Regions from separate parts of the Paenibacillus sp. FSL W8-0919 genome, predicted to be linked through region 3. Evidence: riboswitches for the same ligand, from Rfam matches in the RefSeq annotation. Region 3 holds a riboswitch; each other region holds the start of a gene.

Region 1 (3,279 bases), on a different contig from region 3:
CCGGGACGCGATGCGTATTGGCGGATTGCCCGGCAATGATCATCGCATCCACTTGTTCGCGGGACAGCGTGCCGATGTTGAGCACGAGCGCTCCGGCAATTTGGGCCATATCCGCCACCTCGTCGGGGGAAAATGCCATTACCGGCGACGCGCCCAGCGCGTATAAGCCGTTGGCCGTAAAATTCGTAACCACCACATTGGTCATGTTATGGACAAGAGGCTTCTGCTGCTGCACCTTCGTTAAAAGCCCCGCAAGCTCCGAATCCCATGTATTTCCGCTCATTGCCATCATCCTTTCCCATTCTTTTCTTGGTTTTTGGCATATGACATACGACATATGAAACCCATAATCTCATCTCAACCCGAATTCTGATTCATTCTCAAAATGCATGACCTTTCGTAACCCCTGTCTGTCCCATAACTCAAATGCTCAGCGCCCATACCCCTTGGCATTGACCAACGGCTGGAACGGCACGGGCCATTCCTCCTGCTTGTAAGCCATGTCCCAGAACATATACTCCAGCTGGCAGCTCAGCATGAAATGCTCGCGCATCCGCTCGCGCTCCTTCATCGTCGCTCCTTCCGCCCACGCATCCACACGGCCAAGGAACTTCCCTGCCGCATCCTCCCCTCGATTCCCGTAAAAATGAATCCATTCATGGAACGGATGGGTGCGATCCGGCTTAACTTCATCCAGCAGTCTGCGGCCGATCTCATAATACGTCCACGGACAAGGAAGCAGGACCGCCATAATTTCGCCGAGGGTTCCCTCATGCGCAACGGTCAGCATGTGACGGATATAGTGGTGCGCAGACGGTGCAAGAGGGTAGCCCTGGAGCTGCTCATAGTTCACTCCCGCGACCGAGCAGAAATTTTGATGCGGATGCACCTCGCTGTTGAGGATAAACGCAATCTGTTCGTTAAACGCCGCCATATCCTCCCGGCTCGTGCACTTGGATATGGCGATGCCATAAATGCGAATGTAGGCATTCAAATACTCGAAGTCCTGCTTCACGTAGTGAATCAGCTGGTCGCTGTCCAGCTTCCCGGCGGCAATTCCCCGCACGAAGGGATGGTTTATAATCGCCTCGAAAATTCCGTCCGCCTGCTGGCGAAGCTCTTGGGTAAACGTCATTGTTATCCCCACCTCCATCTTGAAATGAAGAGCAGGAAGTCCTCCTAGCGACCCGGCAATCCCGGTAATCCGGGCATTGGCAGCCAAGTATCTATTGTATGTCCCGCAACCTTCGCATACCCCGCATCTTTTTCATATCGGCAACGGTTGCATCCGGGAACCTTTGCAGATCCGGCAGCCGTTGTACCCGGCTACATGTGTATATCCGGCAACCCTTTATGTACTCGGCCAACCCTTTATGCACGGCATATGGCAACCTTGCATGCTGCTAGCTCGTACTCGTGCGCTATCGTGCTGGGCAACGAAGATGCAGAAAATTTACGTTCTTCGGAGCATGACAAACAAAGCCGCCCCGAAAAACGGAGCGGCTTCAGCAATAGTCCTCTTGCCCGGCAGAAGCAGGCGCAAAAAGGACTCTATCCGTGAAGGCTCCACTTTCCTACGCTAGTACGAACTAGATCAGGTTCAAAGGGTCCAAGATACGCTCTTGTCTCAGCCGCTGACGGCTCCCCTAGTGGACTTCCTATTCTATTGACTATTACTGTACATAGGTTTGGCGGTGGTGTCAAACGTTTCCGTGTTTGCTGCAATACTCGGTAGATATAACCCCCTAACCCCCTTATTCCAGAAAAGAAGTTGAATTTTTATTTCCGCAAATGCCATCAATTGACCTATGCTTACTTTATTGAAGCGGTATTGTCATTTCGAGCTCTTTCAGGAAAATAGGTTTTTTGTATTCATGGGTGACAAAGACTGGCTGTTGATCCGAATTTAAGGCCGGGAATTCGGTTACGTAAGCATTATTTTTGGCATCAATTAACCTCGTCTTCGTTTCCTCGGAAGGAATGATGTACATGTCCCATGGGTAAAAATTGTACTTGCCTTCCAAATCCTCGAGGATCAACTCGGTTTGCTGAAGGGGGTCAGTGACTTCTTTCCGGTAATGTACGATCGTCTTATCTTTTAAGCGTTCCACTTTCGTCACTAACAGGCGGCCTAATTCCCCTTGAGGAATAATTAGAGGATGATCGGTCGACGGTTCATGCTTCATCGGCACTCTAATTCCATATACCGGCACATCCCCGCGCAAATACGGACGGAACGTAATGGACTTTGGCGTAACAAAGGGTACTTTAAATTGAAAGATTCCTAATTGAATATGTGTATCGTCTTCCACGTAGCCATCTCCTACCATCTCATAAGGTTTGAACTCCATTCCAGTATCAGTAATAGCTAGGATATCATACATGGGATCTTGCGCTTTAGCTGCCGGCCGCCTGTATACTAGCTCCACGTCCATCGTACCCGTACCGGATTTAAAGCCTATTTTCTTAATCAGCAGGGTGGTTTCTCCATCCGTTGCACTCCTCATCGGCATCCATGATTTCGTTCCGGAAACGGTCTTTTTAATGGGAATTGAAAAATCCCAATGACCTTTAACTCCGTCCACGTTTGCTACCTCGATCGTTAGTTCGAATTCATCCGGTAACTTCTGTTTGAATGGCAGCAAGCTGATTTGTCCAATTCCTGTTTGGCTATCAATAGGTAGAGGACCGCTGCCACCGACACGGTCTGCGTATGGCTTGCCGTCAATTTTGAATTTGATTCCGTCTATGAAACCATGCCTACCGGAGAATCCATCCTCAACCTGTTGTATATAACCGATGGAGAGACGATCACCGTCATACATCACCTCTTGAATTTGCAGCGTAATCCCGTTGTCGCTCACAGCTTGCAAGACTTGCGCCGTCATTCCATTTTCAGAAGCTGTTTTCAAGGCTGTTTCGCGAACGTACTGGTGCAGCTCCTGACGCTGGAAAACAGAACCTACGAACGGTATTTCTTGTAGTACGGATGCCATAATAGGGGAGACGAAGCCGCTGCCGAGTATCACTGCGCAGGCCACAAGGGTTCCGACTGCGGCTAGCGACAAGCGGCGGATAATCCGCTGTGAGCGGTTATTATGAAGCATGCCTGTACAATCCTCGCTGCTAACACTGTACCGGACACGCTCCATCAAACGGTCTACATCGGTCTCCATTGATTCATAGGATCGTTTCGCATTCTGAATCTGTTGGTCGATCATGAACTCCTGCCTCCTTTAGCGATCGGTTAAGTTTTGCTCTTCCTCGTGCCAGTCCAGA
Region 2 (3,279 bases), 2.8 Mb from region 3:
CTTGACTCCGATAAATAAGGAGACGATGGAAAGCGCCACAACGGCTGCGGCTAAGTAAATGATCTTCATGGCTCTTCCTTCTATGCATATGTCTCTAAATCATTTCGTCAGCTCGTAATTCAGTTATCATTCTCATTGAGATTGATTATCAATTACGTTCTGATAAGCATTATATCACCCTCATTCTCAACCGACAAGTATAATTGAGAATCAAACTCAATTAAATTATTAATCTTTGCATGATTTGTTCATCAATTGTTCATAATATGAAGCTTGGCAGAAATTAGCCGTTGTTGTCCTCAATCCTTCCATTGTTCTCCTCGCCCTCTCTTATAAATAGGAAATAAAAAATCCCTTCCCCTGTTTTAGCTCCCAATCACGGGGTATTTCATCTATAAATTCTCAATCACAGGGTTGACAATGACCAATGTGATATAATAACATACTAACGGAAGTATTATTTCTTACAATTAGTAAGTTGTTAAGGAATAATAATTCAACATATTTCAGCGATCACCTTAATGCATATTTGCTTGAATGATAGGACATCTTTTTATCAGGCGTATGCAATCCAAACCATGACTCAGGAGGGTTTATCAACATGTCTAAAGACTTCCTTACCGCACTTAAAAATCGCCGTTCCTACTATGCGATCAGCAAGGATTCCGTCATCTCCGATGAGCGTATCCAAGAAATCGTGAAAGATGCCGTGAAATACACGCCTTCTTCCTTCAACTCCCAAAGCGCACGCGCGGTCGTTCTGCTTGGTGAGCAGCATGACAAGCTGTGGAATATTACGGAAGGCATTCTGAAGGAAGTGGTGGGCGACGAGCAAGCATTCAAATCCACCGCTGAGAAAATGGCCTCTTTCCGCGCAGGCTATGGCACCGTGCTGTTCTTCGAGGACAACGATGTCATCGCAGGGCTTCAGCAAAACTTTGCGCTCTATGCCGACAACTTCCCGGTATGGGCGAATCAGTCGAACGGCATGCTTCAGCTCGTCGTTTGGACAATGCTGGAAGCCGAAGGACTGGGTGCTTCCCTGCAGCATTACAACCCGCTGATCGACGAAAAAGTAAAAGCTGAATGGAACATTCCTGAAAACTGGAAGCTGATTGCACAAATGCCATTCGGCAAGCCGGCTGCTGAGCCAGGGGACAAGGAATTTGCTCCGCTTGAAGATCGCGTGAAAGTTTACAAGTAAGCGAAACAAGACCAAGAGCCGCCATCAGGAAGCCTATTAAAGCTCCTCATGGCGGTTTTTTGCTGCAGTGACATTGTTTTTTCGATGCCGAGACGTTACAATTACCAAGTAAGAAGCCGCCCTCTTTCGAAAGCTTGGACCGGCCGGCATCTAAGCAAAATTTCATATCTTGTGTTGCTGTACTAGGGGTGCCTTGTGCTGAGAAACGGCAGGACCGCCGTTAACCCTTACTACCCGATCTAGGTCATGCTAGCGTGGGGAAGTGTAGCGTTCATGTTTATGTATTTTTCGCGTAGACATCGCCGCACTTATCCCTTAGGGTGCGGTTTTTTGCGTTATTTTGCATTCTCAAATTTATGCTGCAGGAGGAATCTACAATGAATGAGTTAGCATGCGGAACCAGCCGGATTGTTGGCTGCCGGTTCTCGGTATTTCCGATGACGGACCGCTTCGTCGAAGTGATTGTGGGGGCGTTGGAGTCTGTGCATACGGATAAGGTATGGATTCATACCGATGATGTCAGTACTTGTGTTCGCGGACGTGCCGAGCACGTATTTGACGTTACCCGTGCGATATTCGCCCATGCGGCAGCTTCCGGCGTACATACAGTCTTTAATGGGACCTACTCCATCGGCTGCCCAGGCGATACGGATGCGGATGTCTATATGTCTGAGGATTCCGGGGTGTTAAACAGCGAGCTTGGACCACACGCGGATATTGAAACCGCCTGCCAGTTCGCCTTGTATCCGCTCGGAACCGAGCATTATATGGATATTATCTACGGAGAAGTGCAGCGCGCCAAGGAAAAGGGAACCTTCGGGGGCAGCGTCCATTACGCAAGCCGTCTCGACGGAACGCTCACTCGCGTATTCGAATCCCTCGAGGATGCGTTCAAGCATGCCATCCAGACAGATACCAGCCACCTCGTGATGACCGCTGTCGTCTCCGCGCACAGTCCATCGCCAAAGCAGAATAGCGTATAATATGCACGCTTAAGCAGACAAGGACCCGGCGATATGCCGAGTCCTTGTGCTATCCACCGCGTATCCTTGATGAATTAAACCCAAGCAAGCGAGATGATTACGAGCAGGATAAAGAGAACCAGTATAATACCCGTTGATGTGCCCCAAACATCTCCACCATATGCTCCGCTCATGACGATCCCTCCTGGATTTATTGAAATACGTGATGTCATCACATATTAAGGTATGAGCCGGAAAGAACGACGGTCACGGCAGCTGTACCGCTTGTCTTTTCCCCCAGCCGATGGCCTTATTCTTCATATCCGACAAGCAGCTGGCCTCCGTAAGGGAGCAAAACCTGCTCGCACAGCTTCATGAGCTGATGCGATTGCCGGGTACGGTACATCGCCTCCAGCGCTTGCACCAACCGCTCGCTAAAATGCGGATCGAAGCCGGAGACCAGCCGGAACAGCGTCTTCCCTTCCCCCGTCCATTGCCGGTTCACCCTCAGGACAAACTCGCAGAGCAAAGTCGATATTTTTTGAACGGTAAACCAGGCTTCCCCGTCCCCTTTGGCCTGCTTAAGATCCATCATGTATTCGGTGATCATGTACCGGGCTGCGTCAATATCGGACATCGTTAATGGCAGCGGGCCGTAATCCAGATCAGCCTGGGCCTCCCCGCGAATGGCTTCCCCTTCCGGTAGCGAGCAGAGAACAACGCCTTCAGCCATGATCCGCTGCAACGTCGGATTCGCCGCAACGATGCCTGCGTCAAAATCTTCGCGATAGCCGGAGCTAGATAAAATAAACAGCTCTACGATCCAGCCGGCAGCTTCAATCGTCCTTCTCCTCAGCCCTTCGCCTTCTCTCTCTACAATGATCACGTCAAGGTCTGAGTGCTCGTTATGCTCTCCCCTGGAAGCACTGCCCCCCAGTACAGCCAGCAGACAATCCGGATATTGTTCCGACACGACCTTCCTTGCGGCCTGAATCGGCTCCATCTTCATGCGTATTTCCCCCAAACCGCTCATATCTTCAAAAAAAGGGCTCAAAATAGTAAATTCAGCGAAAACCCCAAACGTACCTCAATCATATGGTAAATAAACAAATA
Region 3 (3,279 bases):
TACCTTAATGGCTTCATCCACATAAGGGATGCTGTCTCCGCCGTCCGGCGTACGCGGAATGACTTGAATGCTCAGCAGTGTATTCGCCATGAGTCAATCGTCCTTTCGTATATGGGTTCTCATTTGCACGGCCGTTAAGCCTCATGCCGATGAGCCGCGAAGCAGCATTGCAATGCTGCGGGGAGTGCTTCTCCTATTTGTCAGGCAAAAACTCATTCGTAAACGCGCGCTCCGCGTCCAATTCCTTCTCCAGCAGCTTGCGCTCAAACATCCAGTCGGCATATCCGGACCAAACCTCGGCCTTCTGCTCGCCCCAGCGCGGCGCGTCATCTTGATAGCGCGGGCTGAGCCACTTCTGGCTTTCCAGCACCAGCTCGGCATCCAGGTCGGGAACTGCCTTCGACAGCAGTGCCGCGGCATCTTCCGGATGGTCTATCGCATATTGATAGCCTTTGGACGTTGCGCGCATGAACGCTTTGACAAGCTCCGGGTCATCCGCGATCAGCTTCTCGTTCGTTACGATGACCGGCGTATAATAATCCAGCTGTTCGGAATAATCCTTCACGTAGATCATGTCCAGCGGCTCGCCGCGAAGCTGGGCTTCAATGCCTGTCCAGGCATAGTAGATCCAGGCGAAATCAATATCCCGCTTAACCGCCGTAAAATAATCGGCGTCTCCGATGTTCACGATGTTGACCTTGTTCACATCGGCTCCATCGATCTCCATGATCGATTTCATGACGGCTTCCTCAATCGGAGAGCCCCAGCCTCCGTAGGATTTTCCTTCAAAATCGGAGGCCTTCTGGATGCCCCGATCCTTCGGTGCAGCGAATCCGGACGTATTATGCTGAATGATGGCTGCGATCGAAACCAGCGGCAGCCCCTGTGTCCGGGCGAGCGTTACGCCCTCCTGATAGCTGATGCCGAACGGTACGTTGCCGGAAGCGACCATCGCATCGGTTCCCCCGGAGCCCGGCTGTACGATTTGCACGTTCAGCCCTTCCTCCTCATAATATCCGAGCTCCTTGGCTGCATATAATCCGGTGTGGTTCGTGTTCGCCGACCAGTCCAGCATCAATTGGACATCGCGGAGCTTGGCCGGCTGTTCTCCTTCTCCGGCAGTCTCTTGTTTGCCGGGCGCGCTTCCGCCGTTCTGGCCGCTTGCCCCGCAGCCGGAAGCGACCAGAAGCAGGACGCAGGCGAGCAGCAGAGAGAGCCATGTACGTTGTTTCATCGTGTTTCTCCTCTCCTTATATGTCTTCCATTTTCCGTATTAACTTCATAACAACAACAAAAAACGCCCCGATCGTATCGGAGCGCATGACGGCGTAAGTATATACTACGGCTTATGAACAGCCGCAATCCTATGGCTTCCTACGCTGGCATTACCCAGATCAGGTATAAGGGTCAGTATCTCTATGGGATACACTCTCAGCCGGCCGATTCCAGCTCCCCCGGTATTTATGAAGTTACGGGTTATACTTCCGTTATTATAGACCTACCGGAAGCACCTGTCCAGTACGGGAACGCCCCATGCCTGAAGGCGATTTTCTACGTTCGTATAGGTCGCCGGGGTGAGTGGCTGTCCAGGCATGGAAGACCCGAATGATCCAGGCGACCCATAGGAGTCTCTATATGCGGGCGGGCAACCTTAGACCTGGCCTGTTAGCGCTGGAAAAATTCAATCCATTCGCCTTCCGGACCGTGCACGAAGAAATAGCGGTAGCCGTTGGGCAGCGTGACGATTTCCTCATCCAGATGCGGAACGTCCAGCTCCTTCACCCGTGCATATTCCGCTTCAATGTCGTCCGTGCTGACGGCAAAGTGATGCACCGTTCCCTCCGCAGGAAGGGAGTCGCTGTATCCTTGAATCAGCTCGACCTCGGTTTCATCGCTGCCGTTAAAGCCGAGGAAAGCCAGCTGGATGACACCGTTCGTGTGCGTCAGACGGTCCTTGAGCTCAAGGCCGACCACCTTCGTATAGAAAGCGATCGTTGCTTCCAGATCCCTTACGACAATGCCTACATGGTCCAATCGTCTTTGTCCCATTTTACAAGAACCCCTTCCATGAAACTATGCTAGGATATAAAACCAAAGATACGTTGATATGAAAGAATAATACTACATAAACCCCATGTGTCAAGTGGGGATTGAGTGACTACAATCCCGGGACAATTCCGCAAATAACGATTCTACGCGGCCTATATGCCTATAAATATCCAGTTGTTGGGCGCTTCTTTCTTTACTTTTCCTCGGGCTAAAAGTATGATTGGATATGGAAACGCTTTAATTCGAAAGACCTATTCATCATGAATGACCAAGCCTACCTTTTGTTTCAGGGAGGGATATGAATGAGCCCGGGTCCATCCGATTCCATATATATTCGGCTCGCGATTGGATACGCATTGATCCAATGGATATTGGCCCTGTGGATGCCGGACGCTTTATTGCTTCACCGCATCTTAGCCATTATGGCTCCGATAGCCGCATTCGCGTATTTGATCGGGGTGATTGGCAGTCGGTATGAGCAAGGCCATCTTCGCAGATTTTGGCTTCTGATTGCAGCCGGATTGGCCGGCGATGCAATAGGGCGCATCCTGTATGCGGGTGATGAATGGATTGGAGGGGTGTTTGGCGGATCCATCCGGCTGGCGGAACTGTTCTGGAGCTTGGAAGCTCTATTGTTCGCCGGTGCCCTGATTTACCTGTTCAGACGAGTGCAGGGTCCGCTGCGGGGCGCTCGGTTTACCCTGGACATCATCATTGTTGCGATTACCTTGATGACGGTGGGGTGGGAGTATCTCATTAAGCCGGAGATGGAGAGCGGGACGGATACCGTCTGGAGGTCGGCCGGAGGAGCGATGCTCTATCCGCTGTGCGGAATCGTACTGATGTTCTTTACGCTGGTCGTGTATTTTAACACTAAGCAGCTGCACAAGCGGGCGGTCATCTTCCTGTGCCTTGGTGGAAGCGCATTTGCGCTCGGGGATGTCCTTCGGATCTTTCTTGATAGTTTCATGAACATCGGAGCAGGCCTATATGTATATCCGCTGCACAGCCTCTCTGCATGCTTTATAGGCTTTGCGGGTGGACAAACGCTGCCTCGAAGGGGGAGGAGATCCCTATCCGAGAAGAAGCCGTGGCCGGCAGGAACCTTGATCGTACGATATTTGCTGCCCTACAGCGTCCTTGGCGGAATGTTTGCCCTGATGGCCCATCGGTTCGGGGGATGGAGCGGTCTATTTACCGGCTTGACCCTCTGCTTCATTCTCATTTTGA

What was found. Region 3 has a riboswitch for thiamine pyrophosphate ahead of NST44_RS02555 (ABC transporter substrate-binding protein). Riboswitches for the same ligand answer to the same signal wherever they lie in the genome.
Region 1: linked by a shared signal. The riboswitch ahead of tenA (thiaminase II) and the one ahead of NST44_RS02555 (ABC transporter substrate-binding protein) in region 3 are both predicted to bind thiamine pyrophosphate.
Region 2: linked by a shared signal. The riboswitch ahead of NST44_RS15375 (YkoF family thiamine/hydroxymethylpyrimidine-binding protein) and the one ahead of NST44_RS02555 (ABC transporter substrate-binding protein) in region 3 are both predicted to bind thiamine pyrophosphate.

What each region holds. Positions count from the first base shown of each region.
Region 1 is NZ_JBBOPV010000002.1:54,727-58,005, forward strand. Features, by position in the region: gene thiM (hydroxyethylthiazole kinase) at 1-283, opposite strand, end outside; gene tenA (thiaminase II) at 431-1,135, opposite strand; TPP riboswitch at 1,555-1,658, opposite strand; gene NST44_RS30495 (DUF4179 domain-containing protein) at 1,818-3,221, opposite strand; gene NST44_RS30500 (RNA polymerase sigma factor) at 3,181-3,279, opposite strand, start outside.
Region 2 is NZ_JBBOPV010000001.1:3,402,732-3,406,010, reverse strand. Features, by position in the region: gene NST44_RS15385 (ABC transporter permease) at 1-69, opposite strand, end outside; gene NST44_RS15380 (nitroreductase family protein) at 602-1,204, shown strand; TPP riboswitch at 1,379-1,482, shown strand; gene NST44_RS15375 (YkoF family thiamine/hydroxymethylpyrimidine-binding protein) at 1,582-2,187, shown strand; gene NST44_RS15370 (sporulation protein YjcZ) at 2,262-2,360, opposite strand; gene NST44_RS15365 (nucleotidyltransferase domain-containing protein) at 2,477-3,175, opposite strand.
Region 3 is NZ_JBBOPV010000001.1:602,167-605,445, reverse strand. Features, by position in the region: gene NST44_RS02560 (thiamine-binding protein) at 1-90, opposite strand, end outside; gene NST44_RS02555 (ABC transporter substrate-binding protein) at 194-1,234, opposite strand; TPP riboswitch at 1,355-1,466, opposite strand; gene NST44_RS02550 (VOC family protein) at 1,666-2,049, opposite strand; gene NST44_RS02545 (diguanylate cyclase domain-containing protein) at 2,352-3,279, shown strand, end outside.